DNA from 2 places in the Vibrio celticus genome. Region 1 is predicted to be linked to the other one. Evidence: riboswitches for the same ligand, from Rfam matches in the RefSeq annotation. Region 1 holds a riboswitch; the other holds the start of a gene.
What was found. Region 1 has a riboswitch for lysine ahead of OCV19_RS05650 (Na+/H+ antiporter NhaC family protein). Riboswitches for the same ligand answer to the same signal wherever they lie in the genome.
Positions count from the first base shown of each region.

Region 2: another riboswitch for lysine. It lies ahead of lysC (lysine-sensitive aspartokinase 3); the one in region 1 lies ahead of OCV19_RS05650 (Na+/H+ antiporter NhaC family protein).

Region 1 is NZ_AP025463.1:1,195,534-1,203,267, forward strand. Features, by position in the region: gene mnmA (tRNA 2-thiouridine(34) synthase MnmA) at 1-267, opposite strand, end outside; gene OCV19_RS05630 (hypothetical protein) at 472-741, shown strand; gene OCV19_RS05635 (inosine/guanosine kinase) at 844-2,148, shown strand; gene OCV19_RS05640 (ISAs1 family transposase) at 2,250-3,350, shown strand; gene OCV19_RS05645 (H-NS family histone-like protein) at 3,548-3,958, opposite strand; lysine riboswitch at 4,323-4,500, shown strand; gene OCV19_RS05650 (Na+/H+ antiporter NhaC family protein) at 4,613-6,205, shown strand; His leader region at 6,396-6,531, shown strand; gene hisG (ATP phosphoribosyltransferase) at 6,585-7,481, shown strand; gene hisD (histidinol dehydrogenase) at 7,481-7,734, shown strand, end outside.
Region 2 is NZ_AP025463.1:3,253,617-3,261,350, forward strand. Features, by position in the region: gene uvrA (excinuclease ABC subunit UvrA) at 1-1,587, shown strand, start outside; gene OCV19_RS14535 (PglL family O-oligosaccharyltransferase) at 1,684-3,447, shown strand; gene OCV19_RS14540 (pyridoxal-phosphate-dependent aminotransferase family protein) at 3,551-4,690, opposite strand; lysine riboswitch at 4,867-5,044, shown strand; gene lysC (lysine-sensitive aspartokinase 3) at 5,153-6,520, shown strand; gene metH (methionine synthase) at 6,635-7,734, opposite strand, start outside.

The sequences.
Region 1 (7,734 bases):
TTCGAATACGTTGTCCCAGTATTCTGCAGCAAAGTTGATAGTGTGAAGGTGGATACCTAGTTTGTCACATACCGCTTGAGCATCAGCAAGATCTTCAGCTGCCGTGCAGTATTCTTCGTTATCGTCTTCTTCCCAGTTTTTCATGAAAAGGCCTTCTACCTGATAGCCTTGTTGCTGAAGAAGATACGCCGATACTGACGAATCTACACCGCCGGACATACCGACAATTACTTTCTTTTCGCTGTTTCCAGAGCTGATATCTGACATGTCTAAACACCGTTACTATTACTTGGTCGCAGATTCTAACAGAAAGAGAAACGCCGTGACAGATCCGAGACCGGAATCACAGTTTCATTTGCACAAATAGTGCGCTGACTTTGTTAGAGAATCGCATGAGAGCGAGGTGAGTCGCTAGGATGTCAGAAGTATATGTGGCATAGTCGCTCGAAATCCAAGACCTGAGATAAAAAAATGTCTGAACAAAACGAATTTATGCAAGAAGAAGAGCTGATTGAGATTATCGAGAACCAGCTTGAAGATGGCGAACCAGTGAAAGTGAAAGAGACGTTGATGCGTTTAATGATGACTGGTACTCCACGTGAAGAAGCAATTGCGGCTATGGCATGTGCACTGGCAATTGAAGTATTTGACGTTATGAAAAACGGCGCGGAGTTTAATCAAAAACGTTACGCAGAGCATTTGGGCATGCTGCCTGATTTAAGCTTTATGGAAGGCGAATAAAAAAAACCTTTAGCAAACGTTTGCTATGGTTTGAAAGATTGCCGCGTTAAATATAGCGCGGTAGAATCCGCCACCTATTTCCCCTTGACTTAGACTAGCCCTATGAAATTCCCTGGACAACGTAAATCAAAGCACTACTTTCCGGTTCACGCTCGTGATCCTCTAGTGAGCCAAGCTCAAAGCAGTAAAAGAATGTCACGCACTCATATTATCGGTATTGACCAAACATTGGTGGATATTGAAGCAAAGGTGAGTTCTGAACTTATTGAGAAGTATGGTTTGAGCAAGGGACATTCACTGGTTATTGGTGACACAGCCGCTGAATCTTTATATCAAGAATTAAAAGAGCAGTGCCTGATTACCAATGAATACGCTGGTGGCACAATTGGTAACACATTACACAACTATTCAGTGCTAGCGGATGACCGTTCAACACTGCTAGGTGTAATGAGCCAAGATATTAAGATTGGTAGTTACGGTTATCGCTATTTATGTAATACATCAAGCAGAATGGATCTGAACCATTTACAAGGGGTAGATGGCGCAATTGGTCGCTGCTTTGCTTTAATTACAGAAGACGGTGAACGTACTTTCGCAATTAGCGAAGGACAAATGAACCAATTAAAACCAGAAAGCATTCCTGAAAAAATCTTCAAAAGTGCTTCTGCTTTAGTTTTAACGGCTTATTTAGTTCGCTGTAAGCCAGGCGACCCGATGCCTGAAGCAACAATGAAAGCGATCGAATACGCGAAGAAATACGATGTGCCAGTCGTTCTTACACTAGGTACTAAGTTCGTTATTCAAGATGATCCAGAATTCTGGAAAGATTTCCTTGAGCAACACGTAACGGTTGTTGCAATGAATGAAGACGAAGCTGAAGCGTTAACGGGTGAAAGCGATCCACTGGCTGCATCAGATAAAGCGCTAGACTGGGTAGACCTTGTTCTATGTACTGCGGGACCTGTTGGCCTATTTATGGCTGGTTATACAGAAGATGCAGCTAAGCGTGAAACGTCACTGCCTTTACTTCCAGGTTCAATTGCGGAATTCAACCGTTTTGAATTTAGCCGTCCTGCGCATAAAGATTTATGTGAAAACCCAACTAAAGTGTATTCGCACATTGCACCATACATGGGTGGACCAGAAAAGATCAAAAATACCAATGGTGCAGGTGATGCTGCGTTATCAGCTTTATTACATGATATGGCTGCTAATAAGTACCATAAAGAAAACGTGCCAAATTCAAGTAAACATCAACATTCATTCTTGACGTACTCTTCGTTCTCACAAGTTTGTAAATATTCTAACCGTGCTAGCTATGAAGTGTTGGTTCAACACTCTCCACGTTTATCTCGTGGCCTTCCTGAAAGAGAAGATAGCCTAGAAGAAGCGTACTGGGAAAGATAAGTTACTTTCTTTAATCAGTAGTACTATCAGTATCAGGGCGGGATCGCACTTTGTTAACTAATGTGATCTAATAGTGGCAAATCCTCAGATACACAGCAATTTTGAACCTTATTGAATACTTATCTGTCGTCGAAGACACTCGCTCGGACATCAATCAGAAACACAACCTCATCGATGTCATGTTTCTAGTGATTAGCGCTATCGCATCGGGATGTGAAGGTTGGCAAGACATTGAATTTTATGGAGAAGAAAAGCTCGATTGGTTAAGGAAATATAGACCTTTCGAACATGGTATCCCTCGTAGACACACAATAGCTCGCATCTTGCGTTCCGTTGTTGCTGAGTCACTGCTCGAAGCTTTAGCCCTTTGGATAAACGAGCAGCGAACTAGCCATAACAAGCCCATTATCGCATTTGACGGTAAGGTGTTGCGGGGCTCCTATCGTAACGACAGAAAAACTGCGTTGCAGTTGGTCACCGCTTACGATACCGAGCGTGGTCTAGTTCTGAGCCAGAAGCCGACTGAGAACAAGAATGGTGAGATAAACATTGTACGCCAAATGCTTGATGTTATTAATGTAAAGGGTAGCGTTGTCACGGTTGACGCCTTACATTGCCAGCGTGAAACACTAGAGAAAATCAAAGACAAACAGGCACATGTCGTCGTCCAGGTTAAGAATAATCAGCCCAAGCTTCGAGCGGCTGTTGTGGAGCAGTTCCAAACAGTTTTTGATGCTGGCAAAGAGAAAATAGTCACCGAAATCAAAGAGAAAAAACATGGTCGCAGTGAAGAGCGATACGTGTTTCAGCTCAAGGCTAAATTGCCCGATGACTTAGCTAAGAAGTGGCCAACGGTAAGAAGCATCATAGCAGTGGAGCGCCATCGAGTGATCAACGGTAAAGGCACTGTAGATACGTCCTACTACATTAGTTCTTTGTCGCCGAACAACAAACTCCTGGGTCATTATATTCGCCAGCATTGGCGGATCGAGAACAGTCAGCATTACGTGTTAGATGTTGTTTTTAAAGAGGATAGTTCACGCATCACTTTAGATGGTGCAGTGGAAAACATAGCGTTGTTCAGGCGCTTTGTGATGAATATGCTCAAGCAATGTGACTGTGGTGCGCCAAGCCAAAAAGTGAAATTGAAAAAAGCGGCATGGAACGACGATTATCGGGCTAGAGTATTCTTTGGGTTATAAATCCATCAAAGTATGCTCCCGCCCTGCTATCAGTATCAGTTGGTTTCTAATACTGATAGTACAAATATAAAAAAGGCTCCGAAAGGAGCCTTTTTTGTTTCTGAATATATTGAAGTCGTAAATAATACTTTGGTCGACTTAAATATTAATTCTATCGCTTAGCGTGTAATTGATTACTCACTAAGTAAACTAAATGTTTAGATAGCAAACTCTTCTAGAGATTTACCAGCATCTAGCTGTTCTTGGATAGCTGAAGGCGTACGGCCTTGACCTGTCCAAGTCTTCTCGTCGCCGTTTGCGTCTACGTATTTGTATTTCGCTGGGCGAGGAGCGCGTTTAGCTTTTGTTGTTTTAGATTTTGCTTCACCAGAAAGTGCAGCAATAAGATCGGCAACATCAATTCCGTCTTTTGCAATTTGTTCAGCAATAGCAGAAAGCTTAGCTTCTTGCTCTGCTTTAGCAGCACGTTCTTCAGCTTCAGACTCTTGACGCTCTTGTACAACAATAGTCAGCTTGTCTAGCGCTTCTTCAAGTTGCTCAAGAGTTAATTCACGTGAGAACGCACGAAGGCTGCGGATATTTAATAGAGTTTTTGTTAATTCAGACATGATATTTCCCATCAAGGTAAACTAAATAATCTTCCTAATAATAAACAGAGCCTAGGAATAAAACAAATAGTATTTCTTCTATTACATATTTAAATATAAAAGTGAGATGAATAGTTGAAAATTCAGAGCTGTATTTCTATCGAATTTATAATAATTATTAAGATTATCTTAAAAAGTGATATGTGACTGGTGGAGTAGTGAACTTATGTAGACTATTCTTCTATTGATTAGTTCATTAACAAAAAGCTATTTTTCTCGGAATGATATGTTGCATTGTTGCTCTTGATGAGTACAATTGCGGCTACCTGATGCGAGGTGTTGGTTAATTTGTTGTTAAACTCTGGTTTACACGGTTAATAATGTTATCGCACGTAGAGGTGCAATTATAAAAAGTAACTTCCGTTGGGGTGATGCCAATGAACGGGAATGAAAGGTGTAATTGCCGAAGTAAATTGTATATCTAAGCAATTTGCTGGGGTTGTGCTCAATAGGTACAACACTGCCATAGTCTTAATTTTAAACTATGGAGCGCTACTGTAGGGTTGGGTGAAGTGTTCACTTCCCTTTCGCTTAGTTCAACATGAGCTTGGTCAGCCGTATCAAGTTTGTCTGCAGTAGATCTCTAGCCAAATAAAAAACTGGTTTTTGAAGATCATGAATTTAATAGATTTTGCAACATCACCTTTATCTTTGCTTCCGCCCCTTGTGGCTTTGAGCCTTGCTATTGTTACCCGCCGTGTATTGGTTTCTTTGGGTGTCGGTATCATCATGGGTGCGATTCTACTTGCTGATTACTCAGTAGGTAACGCAGCTAGTTACGTGTTTACTAAAGCATCTGGTGTTTTCATCGAAGACGGTGGCATCAACACTTGGAACATGAGCATCATTGCATTCCTAATAATTCTTGGAATGACAACGGCATTATTAACACTGTCTGGCGGTACTCGCGCATTCGCGGAATGGGCACAGTCTCGCGTTAAGAGCAAACGTGGCTCAAAACTACTTGCTGCTTTCTTAGGTGTATTCATCTTTGTAGATGACTACTTTAACAGCCTAGCAGTTGGTGCTATCTCTCGTCCTGTAACAGACCGTTTCTATGTATCTCGCGCTAAGCTTGCTTATATTCTAGATTCAACGGCTGCTCCTATGTGTGTGATCATGCCTGCTTCTAGCTGGGGTGCTTACATCATCACTATCATTGGTGGCATCTTAGTAACACACGGTGTGACAGAGTATTCTGCATTGGGCGCTTACGTTCGTCTTATCCCAATGAACTTCTACGCTGTGTTTGCACTACTAATGGTGTTCGCAGTGGCTTGGTTCGGTCTAGATGTTGGTAAGATGCGTGAGCATGAAATTGAAGCATCTCAAGGCCGTGGCTTTGAAGGCGACAACGATCAAAAGCAAGCGCACGATCTAAACGAAGAGCTAGATATCGAAGAGAGCGAAAACGGTTCAGTTTCTGATCTTGTTATGCCTATCGTATCGCTGATTGTAGCGACAGTTGCTGCAATGCTTTACACAGGTGGCCAAGCGCTGGCTGCTGATGGCCAAGCATTCAACCTTCTAGGTGCATTCGAAAATACGGATGTAGGTAAGTCTCTTGTTTACGGTGGTGTTATCGGCTTACTAGTAGCATTAGCGACAGTATTTAAGCAAAAGCTATCTATGGCTGACATCGCAAGAACAATGTGGATCGGTGCTAGCTCTATGTTTGGTGCGATTCTGATTCTTGTGTTCGCATGGACTATCGGTTCTGTAATCGGCGACATGAAAACGGGTTCTTACCTATCGTCTCTAGTAACAGGCAGCATTGATTACCACTGGCTACCGGTTATGTTGTTCCTTCTAGCGGGCGTTATGGCGTTCTCTACAGGTACATCTTGGGGTACGTTCGGCATCATGCTACCAATCGCAGGTGACATGGCTGCGGCATCTGACATCGCGTTGATTCTGCCGATGCTAAGTGCGGTTCTAGCAGGTGCTGTATTTGGTGACCACTGTTCTCCAATCTCAGATACGACGATTCTGTCTTCTACTGGTGCTCGTTGTAACCACATCGATCACGTATCGACTCAGCTTCCATACGCGCTGTCTGTGGCGTTCGTATCGTGCATTGGTTTCATTACTCTAGGTATGACATCTTCAATTGGCATCGCATTTGGCGCAGCGTCTCTAACGTTTGTTGCTGTATGTTTTGCATTGGCTTACTTCTCTCGCTGCAAAATGGCGACGTGCAAAAGCTAAAACTGAGAGTTAATCTGTAAACTATCAGGGAGGCGTTTGCCTCCCTTTTTTGTGCCTGTTAATTTAATTTTAAGTTTCGTGAAAAAAGTTCGAATAAATGGTTGAAAAAGGATCTCAGCTTAGTTAGTGTGGAGACAAGACAGCAAACAACTGAAGAGCTTATAAGTATGCGTAAATTAGTAATGAACATTCATCACCATCATCACCCTATTTAGTCTTTCGGGGAGATTTACGTATACCCGGGAGCAAGAATTCTCCCGGAGGTTAAGTCAAAGAATTTAGATTTAAACCCTCGGGATGACAAAGTCTTCCGAGGGTTTTTTAGTTTTAGCGCTTTTAAATAATCAATAAATTCAAATATTTGCACAGGGATACAGCAATGCAGACACAACGCCTAAGAATCGCAATTCAAAAGAAAGGTCGCTTAAGTAAAGAGTGCCAAGATCTACTTAAAAAATGTGGTGTTAAATTTAACATCATGGGTGAGCGCCTAGTTGTTCATTCACTAAATATGCCAATCGACTTGTTATTAGTTCGTGATGATGACATCCCAGGTCTTATCATGGATGGTGTGGTTGACCTTGGTTTCATCGGTGAAAATGAACTGGAAGAAGTTCGCCTAGACCGTGTTGCTCTAAAAGAGCCATCAGAGTTTCGCACACTACGTCGTTTAGACTTCGGTGGTTGCCGTCTTTCTATCGCAATCAACAAAGATGAAGTCTACAACGGTCCACAAGATCTTGCGGGCAAACGTATTGCGACAACTTACCCACAACTACTGAAAGCCTACATGGATGAGCAGGGTGTTGAATTCAGCACTTGTATGCTAACAGGCTCGGTTGAAGTTGCTCCTCGCGCAGGTCTAGCAGACGCTATTGCTGACTTAGTTTCTACAGGTGCAACGCTTGAAGCAAATGGCCTAAAAGAAGCAGAAGCTATCTTCCAATCTAAAGCGACACTGATTCAACGTGTTGGTGATTTCGACGCAGACAAAACCGCATTAATTGAAAAACTACTGACTCGTATGCAGGGTGTTCAACAAGCGAAAGAGTCGAAGTACATCATGCTTCACGCGCCAACCTCTCAGCTAGAGCAAATCAAAGCATTACTGCCTGGTGCTGAAGATCCAACGGTTCTTCCACTATCAACAGACAAAGACAAAGTTGCCGTTCACCTAGTAAGTACAGAGAACTTGTTCTGGGAAACAATGGAACAGCTGAAAGAGTTGGGTGCAAGCTCGATTCTAGTATTACCAATCGAAAAAATGATGGGGTAGTGACGATGAGAACCGTTGTTTGGCAATCTTTAAGTGAATCACAGCAAGATTCGGTATTAGAGCGTCCAGCTATTACTGAAGGTGCAAACATCACAGCAACTGTTTCTGATGTTATTGCAAAAGTACGAAATGAAGGCGATGCCGCGCTTAGAGAGCTGACTGCAAAGTTTGATGGTGTAACTCCAGAATCTATCCGAGTCAGTTCGGGTGAGATTGAAGAGGCGTGTGCTCGTCTAACACCAGAGATGAAGCA
Region 2 (7,734 bases), 1.6 Mb from region 1:
TTAGAAGCTCGCAATGTTTTCATTGGTGATACCACACTGCCAGAAATCGTTGAACTTAGCATTGCTGACGCACTACAATTTTTCCAAGAATTGAAGCTAGACGGTCAGCGTGGGCAGATCGCAGATAAAGTGATGAAAGAGATCAATGACCGTCTGCATTTCTTAGTCAACGTTGGTTTGAACTACCTCAACCTATCACGCAGTGCTGAAACGCTGTCTGGTGGTGAGGCGCAACGTATTCGCTTGGCGAGTCAAATCGGTGCCGGTTTAGTGGGCGTTATGTATGTACTGGATGAGCCATCAATTGGACTCCACCAGCGCGATAATGAACGTCTACTGCAGACCTTGATACACCTCAGAGACTTAGGTAATACGGTACTTGTTGTAGAACATGACGAAGATGCAATTCGTTGTGCTGACCATGTTATCGATATCGGCCCAGGTGCAGGTGTTCATGGTGGTCACGTGGTGGCAGAAGGTACCATGCAAGACATCATCGACAACCCGAACTCATTGACAGGTCAGTACCTGAGCGGTGCTAAAGAAATTGCAGTACCTGAAAAGAGAACACCTATCGACAAGAAAAAGGTCGTCGAGATCGTTGGCGCAACGGGGAACAACCTAAAGAATGTGACCGCGACAATTCCTGTTGGCTTGTTCAGTTGTATTACGGGCGTATCAGGTTCGGGTAAATCAACGCTTATCAACGATACCTTCTTTAAAGTCGCCCACACTCAATTAAACGGCGCAACAACTGCAGTTCCGGCGCAGCACAAAAAGATAAAAGGCTTAGAGCATTTCGACAAAGTGATCGATATTGATCAAAGCCCTATCGGTCGCACCCCTAGATCAAACCCTGCAACCTACACCGGTATTTTCACCCCTATCCGAGAGTTATTCGCAGGCACTCAAGAATCACGATCTCGTGGTTATAAACCAGGTCGATTCAGCTTTAACGTTCGTGGTGGTCGTTGTGAGGCTTGTCAAGGAGACGGCGTAATCAAGGTAGAGATGCACTTTTTACCCGATGTGTATGTGCCTTGTGATGTGTGTAAAGGTAAGCGTTATAACCGTGAAACTCTAGAAGTTCGATACAAAGGAAAAACCATAGACGAAGTTCTAGAGATGACCGTAGAAGATGCTCGAGAATATTTCAACCCTGTTCCTGTTATCGCTCGTAAGCTGCAAACATTGATGGATGTTGGCCTTTCCTACATTCGCCTCGGACAAGCAGCGACAACCTTATCTGGTGGTGAAGCTCAGCGTGTTAAATTAGCGCGTGAACTGTCTAAACGAGACACGGGAAAAACTTTATACATTCTCGATGAACCAACAACAGGACTTCATTTCCACGATATCCAGCAGCTACTGACGGTATTACATAGACTGCGTGATCACGGTAATACAGTGGTCGTAATTGAGCACAACCTAGATGTCGTTAAAACAGCAGACTGGATCCTAGATCTTGGCCCTGAAGGTGGTCAAGGTGGTGGCGAGATTGTTGCAGAAGGTACACCTGAAGATGTGGCGTTAGTCGAAGGTTCACACACTGCTCGCTTCCTTAAGCCTATGTTAAATTTGAAGTAGGTGTAAAATAGCGCCCTGCGAGCAGACAGAAAAATGTTAAAGTAACAGAGCTTGTTTCAGAAGGAACAAGCTCTGTTTTTATAAGGTTAGGGATTTATGGCAACAATACACACTAGCGGTACCCAGCTAGAAAATCAGGTCACTCAGCTACCACTCAATAAAGCATTTCTGGCTTCTTTAGCTGTTGTATTCTTGTTAGCCATGCATTTTTTCATGCCTAATCCTGGAGGCTCGGGCCTTGCTTTATCGTTTAACCCAACCACTTGGTTAGCTCTTAGCTTTACGTTAGCAATTGGCTTCTACCAACTCGCGACTAACCGAGTACTCAAATATTCCAAGTTAACCCTTGGCTTGCTGATCAGTTGCGTGATACTTACGCTACCCACGCTTTACAGTAACGCCTTTCCTCAAGCCGCATCTGGTCGACTACTGGGATTGTGGGCGGGCTTCGCTTTATTCGTCGTACTACAGCAATTTAAGTTCAGCAATAAACACAAGCAACGCATTTTGTGGTTCATTGTGCTTGCTGTTGTTATACAAGCACTATTTGGCTATGTGCAATATTTCTTATTAGAGCCTGGCAACCTATTTGGCTACAACACTGCTGCAAATCGACCATATGGGATATTCCAACAACCGAATGTTATGGCAAGCTTTCTTGCTACTGGTTTTGTGTTGTCCGCTTACCTTTTAGCAAGACAGCCAGCTAAATATAATCACAAGATTAGCGAGTCATTCTTACTATACCTAACCCCAACCTTAACCGTACCTTTGCTGATCATTATTGCATCACGTACCGGATGGTTGGCCGCTGTCATTGGTTTTATCTGCATTCTGCCCTATCTATACAAGTTCTCGACCAAGAAACGCTTCTACGGATGGTGCGCATCAGTGCTCGTCGGTGTCGTCGTCGCTTTTTCGGTGATCAGCCTAAGTGCGACTGATAGCCTCGCTAGCAAAAAAGCGAACCTAGAAAGCCCGCGCGCTTATACGTTCCCACAAGCTCTGGATATGATGATCGAAAAGCCATTCACAGGTTATGGTTACGGGAAATTTGAATCAGAGTACACGCTATATACCGCTCGCCAGCATCAACTTAATTCGAACTATCACCCAGGCCTTCCTTCAATGGATCACCCGCACAATGAGTTCCTGTTTTGGGGAGTAGAAGGAGGAATTGTGCCAATCATCGGAATCTTGATTGCCGCGATATTGGTGATGTCACGCATAGCAAGTTCTGCAAAGGGAACGCGTCTAGCCCTGCTCGCTTTATTTATCCCGATCCTTTTGCACTCTCAACTTGAGTATCCTTTTTACCACTCGGCGATTCACTGGATAACATTCATTATATTGATTTACTGGGTCGATCAGCGATCTTCCCGACATTATCAACAGTCGTTCAGTATCATCAGTAAAACCCTGTTTAGAGTGTCGAGCTTAGTGATACCTATCTTGGTCAGTTTTTATATGTTGAGCGCCCTGCATACCAACTATGTACTGACTAAGTTTGAACTATCTAAACCTAAAAATCCGGACATTCTTAAGCAGGTAACGAACCCAGTGGTGTGGAAAGATCGCTACGACTGGGACATATACAGCACTTACCTTAATATTGGTCTCTACAAAGCCGACCCGAGCCTTATACAGCCTTACATCGATTGGTCACTGGAGATCATAAAGAGCAAACCAAGACCGGCTTTCTACAGCAATCTGATTCTTGCGTATCAAGGCCTAGGCGATCACAGTAAAGCCGAACAAATTCGTAGCGAAGCGAACTTTTTATTCCCTAACAGAGACTTTTCAAAGGTTCAGTATAAGAAAGTGTCACAAGCAGAAGATAACGTTTCGTCTGCTGAATAATATTTAGACCTCAAAACTAAAATATCATTTAGGAGCTTGGGGTAGATACAAAAAAGCGCACGATCTATCGTGCGCTTTTCTTTTTAATTTCAGTTTATTACAGCTATTTCAAAACATCTTTTAGCGCTTTTAGACACAACGCGACATTCTCTTTACGAGCGCCGTAGCCCATTAGGCCGATACGCCATGCCTTACCAGCCAAAGAGCCAAGTCCAGCACCGATTTCAAGGTTATATTCTTCTAAAAGCTGCGTTCTGATCTTAGCCTCATCAATTCCTTCTGGGAAATAAAGTGCGTTCAGCTGCGGCAAGCGGCTCTCTTCATCAACCACAAACTTTAATCCTAGAGCTTCTACACCTTCTTTAAGCTCTTGGTGCATCGCATGATGACGAGACCACGCATTATCTAGGCCTTCATTTTTCAACAAAACCAGCGACTCATGCAGAGCATAAAGGCTGTTCACAGGTGCGGTATGGTGGTAGCTACGCTTACCTTCTCCACTCCAGTAACCCAATACTAAACTTTGATCCAAGAACCAGCTTTGTACTGGTGCTTGGCGGGCTTTCATTTTATCAACCGCACGCTGAGAGAAAGTCACTGGAGATAGCCCTGGCACACAAGACAGACATTTTTGGCTGCCAGAATAAACCGCATCAAGCTGCCACTCATCAACCAGCAATGGCACACCACCTAATGATGTCACCGCATCAACAATCGTTAACGCATCAAACTGACGAGCGATAGCTGAGATAGCTTGAGCATCAGATAGCGCTCCGGTTGATGTCTCTGCATGAACAAAAGCCACAGCAACAGCATCGGGATTTTCTGCCAATGCTTGTTCTACCTTTTCAACTGAAACGGGCTTGCCCCATTCGTCATCAACAAGGATGGCTTGGCCACCACAACGCACCACGTTTTCTCGCATACGCTCACCGAAGACACCGTTACGACAAACAATCACCTTTTCACCAGGCTCAATCAAGTTAACAAAACAGGTCTCCATACCCGCACTGCCCGGTGCAGAAACGGCAATCGTAAATTCGTTTTCAGTCTGAAAAGCGTATTTAAGAAGCTGTTTAAGCTCGTCCATCATCGCAATAAACAGCGGATCTAAGTGACCTATGGTTGGACGGCTCAAAGCCTGTAACACTTGAGGTGAGATATCTGAAGGACCAGGTCCCATTAACGTTCGGTGTGGTGGATAAAAGCTATCGATAGCAGTAGTGAGTGTTAAATTAGACATGTACATCCCTTACGTTAATGTTGTGAACAATCCACCCTAAAGCAAATTGATTACCTCAGCAATTAGCCATAAGTATTGAGGTCAAACCACTGTCACATAATTGTTAAAATTATTTTTCAATTATCTCAAGTTACGGATTGACATTGTTACCACAAAAACGTTCAATGAAACGGCTATCTAGCAGAAGAGGAGCACTGCCCAGGCAGATGTTTTGTGGAACCGCATTTCCAATACAAAACATTTATGGGGAGCAGTGCCGAGATAATAAAAGGATGCAGGACCTTTATTATCGGTTGAGCGGGCTGAATCCCTTCAACTGTCGCCATTTCTATATGGTGAAGAGCTTCTGAGGTTACTATTCTAATAATTCCTCTCTTTTTGCTCTAAAACTCTCTTCGAAAAACATCGGACGTTGGATTACCCAACCGTAATTTTATTTTAGGAAGTCGTGGGAGATATATCGTGAGTGCATCTAATGTAGCTGGTTCTTTTAATGTCGCTAAGTTTGGTGGAACAAGTGTTGCCAACTTTGAAGCAATGAGCCGTTGTGCTGCCATTATTGAAAACAACTCAAACACGAAACTGGTCGTGAGTAGTGCATGCTCTGGTGTCACTAACTTGCTGGTTGAACTAGCAAATGGTGTTCAAGACAAAGCTAGTCGTCAGGAACTAATGGCACAATTAGAGGATATTCATAACGCAATTCTTGATCAACTCGCAGACCCAATCAGCATCGAAAAAGAAGTTCACAGCATTCTTGATGACATTGCGAGCGCTGCAGAGGCTGCATCATTCCAAACAAGCACTAAACTGACGGATCACCTTGTCGCATGTGGCGAGTTGATGTCGACACATATCTTGGCTCAGATCATCCGTGAACGAGGCACTCCTGCTGTTCGTTTTGACATCAGAGATGTGATGCGTACTAATGATGATTTTGGTAAAGCCGAACCTCAATTAGAAGATATTGCCGCTCTAGCGCAAGAGAAACTTATTCCACTTTGCCAACAACAAGTTGTCGTGACCCAAGGTTTTATCGGCGCTGATAGCGAAGGCAACACCACGACTTTGGGCCGCGGTGGCAGTGATTACTCAGCAGCACTGATTGCCGAATCTGTACAGGCGATTGGTCTAGAAATCTGGACGGATGTTCCGGGTATCTACACCACTGACCCTCGTATTGCACCTAAAGCTTCTCCTATCCCAGAGATCAGCTTTAGTGAAGCATCGGAAATGGCAAACTTTGGTGCGAAGATCTTGCACCCATCGACTCTAGTACCTGCACTACGCCACCAAATACCGGTATTTGTCGGCTCTTCTAAAGCGCCAGAGTTAGGTGGTACTTGGATTCGTCAAGAAGTTGAGAGCTCCCCTCTATTTAGAGCGCTTGCCCTACGCTGCAACCAAACCATGGTTACGCTACGCAGTGCTAACATGTTCCACGCCTATGGCTTCTTAGCAAAAGTGTTCGAGATCCTTGCTAAACATAAGATCTCTGTCGATCTTATCACTACCTCAGAGATCAGTGTGTCACTTACTCTGGATCAAACAGACACATCAGGTGGTGCTCCTGAGTTACCTGAAGCCGCTCGCCTTGAGCTTGAAGAGCTGTGTTCTGTCGATATTGAACACGACCTATGCCTTGTTGCACTTATTGGTAACAACATGAGTGAAAGCAAAGGCTATGCGAAGCAGGTATTCGGCACTCTTGAAGATTTCAACCTACGCATGATTTGTTACGGAGCAAGCCCACACAACCTGTGTTTCTTGCTAGATGAATCTGTTTCTAAGTTGGCGATTCAAAAACTGCACCAAGAATTGTTTGAGTAAAAATGCGTTTATCACCAACAGATAAATAACTAAATCTCAGATACAAAAAGGGTTGCTATTAAGCAACCCTTTCTCTTTTTTACTATACGAATCAAAGCTCGTCGTAGATTCAAACTAGTTAATGTTTGGACCTAACCACTTCTCGGCTTCTAACATGTCCCAACCTTTGCGGTCAGCATAGCTATCCACTTGATCCTCTTGAATCTGTGCAATAGCAAAGTATCTAGCATCAGGGTGTGAGAAATACATACCAGACACTGAGGCACCAGGCCACATCGCGTAGCTTGTCGTTAATGACATATCGATTGCCTTTTCAACGTCCATCAGCTCCCACAACGTACCTTTCTCTGTATGCTCTGGGCAAGCAGGGTAACCTGGAGCTGGACGAATACCTTGGTATTTCTCTCGAATCAAATCGTCGTTAGACAAATTCTCATCTGGCGAGTAACCCCAAATATCCTTTCTCACTTCTTTATGCAGATATTCCGCGAACGCCTCAGCCAATCGGTCAGCAACCGCCTGAATCATAATCGCGTTGTAGTCATCGCCTTTCGCTTTGTATTCATCAGCCAGCTCTCGCTCACCAATACCACCCGTAACCGCAAAGCCACCAATCCAATCCGCTTTACCGCTTTCTTTTGGCGCAATGTAATCAGACAAACAGTAGTTAAAGCCTTTTGGTTTCTCTGTTTGTTGACGAAGATTGTGTAGAACTTTTAGAACTTCGGTACGAGATTCATCGGTATACACCTCAATATCATCACCAACACTGTTCGCTGGGAACATGGCACACATACCACGCGCTTCAAGCAGCTTCTCTTTCTCTACGCGATCCAGTAAATCATTAGCATCTTTGAATAAACGTTTTGCCTCTTCACCCACTTCTTCATGATCAAGGATTGCAGGGTATTTACCAACCAATGACCATGTCATAAAGAATGGAGTCCAATCGATGTACTGACGCAAAGTCGCCACATCAAAATCATTGAAGATGTGAACTCCCGGCTTAGCGGGTGCAGGTGGTGTATACGCATCCCAATCGATAGCAACTTTATTGGCACGAGCTCTTTCAAGCGTGACAGGCTTAGTACGAGGTTTCTTACGATTGTGCTGATCTCGAACGCGATCGTAATCGATATCCAGCTTCTCAACGAAAGCGGGTTTCAATTCATCAGAAAGTAGTGAAGTACAAACACCCACTGCACGCGAGGCAT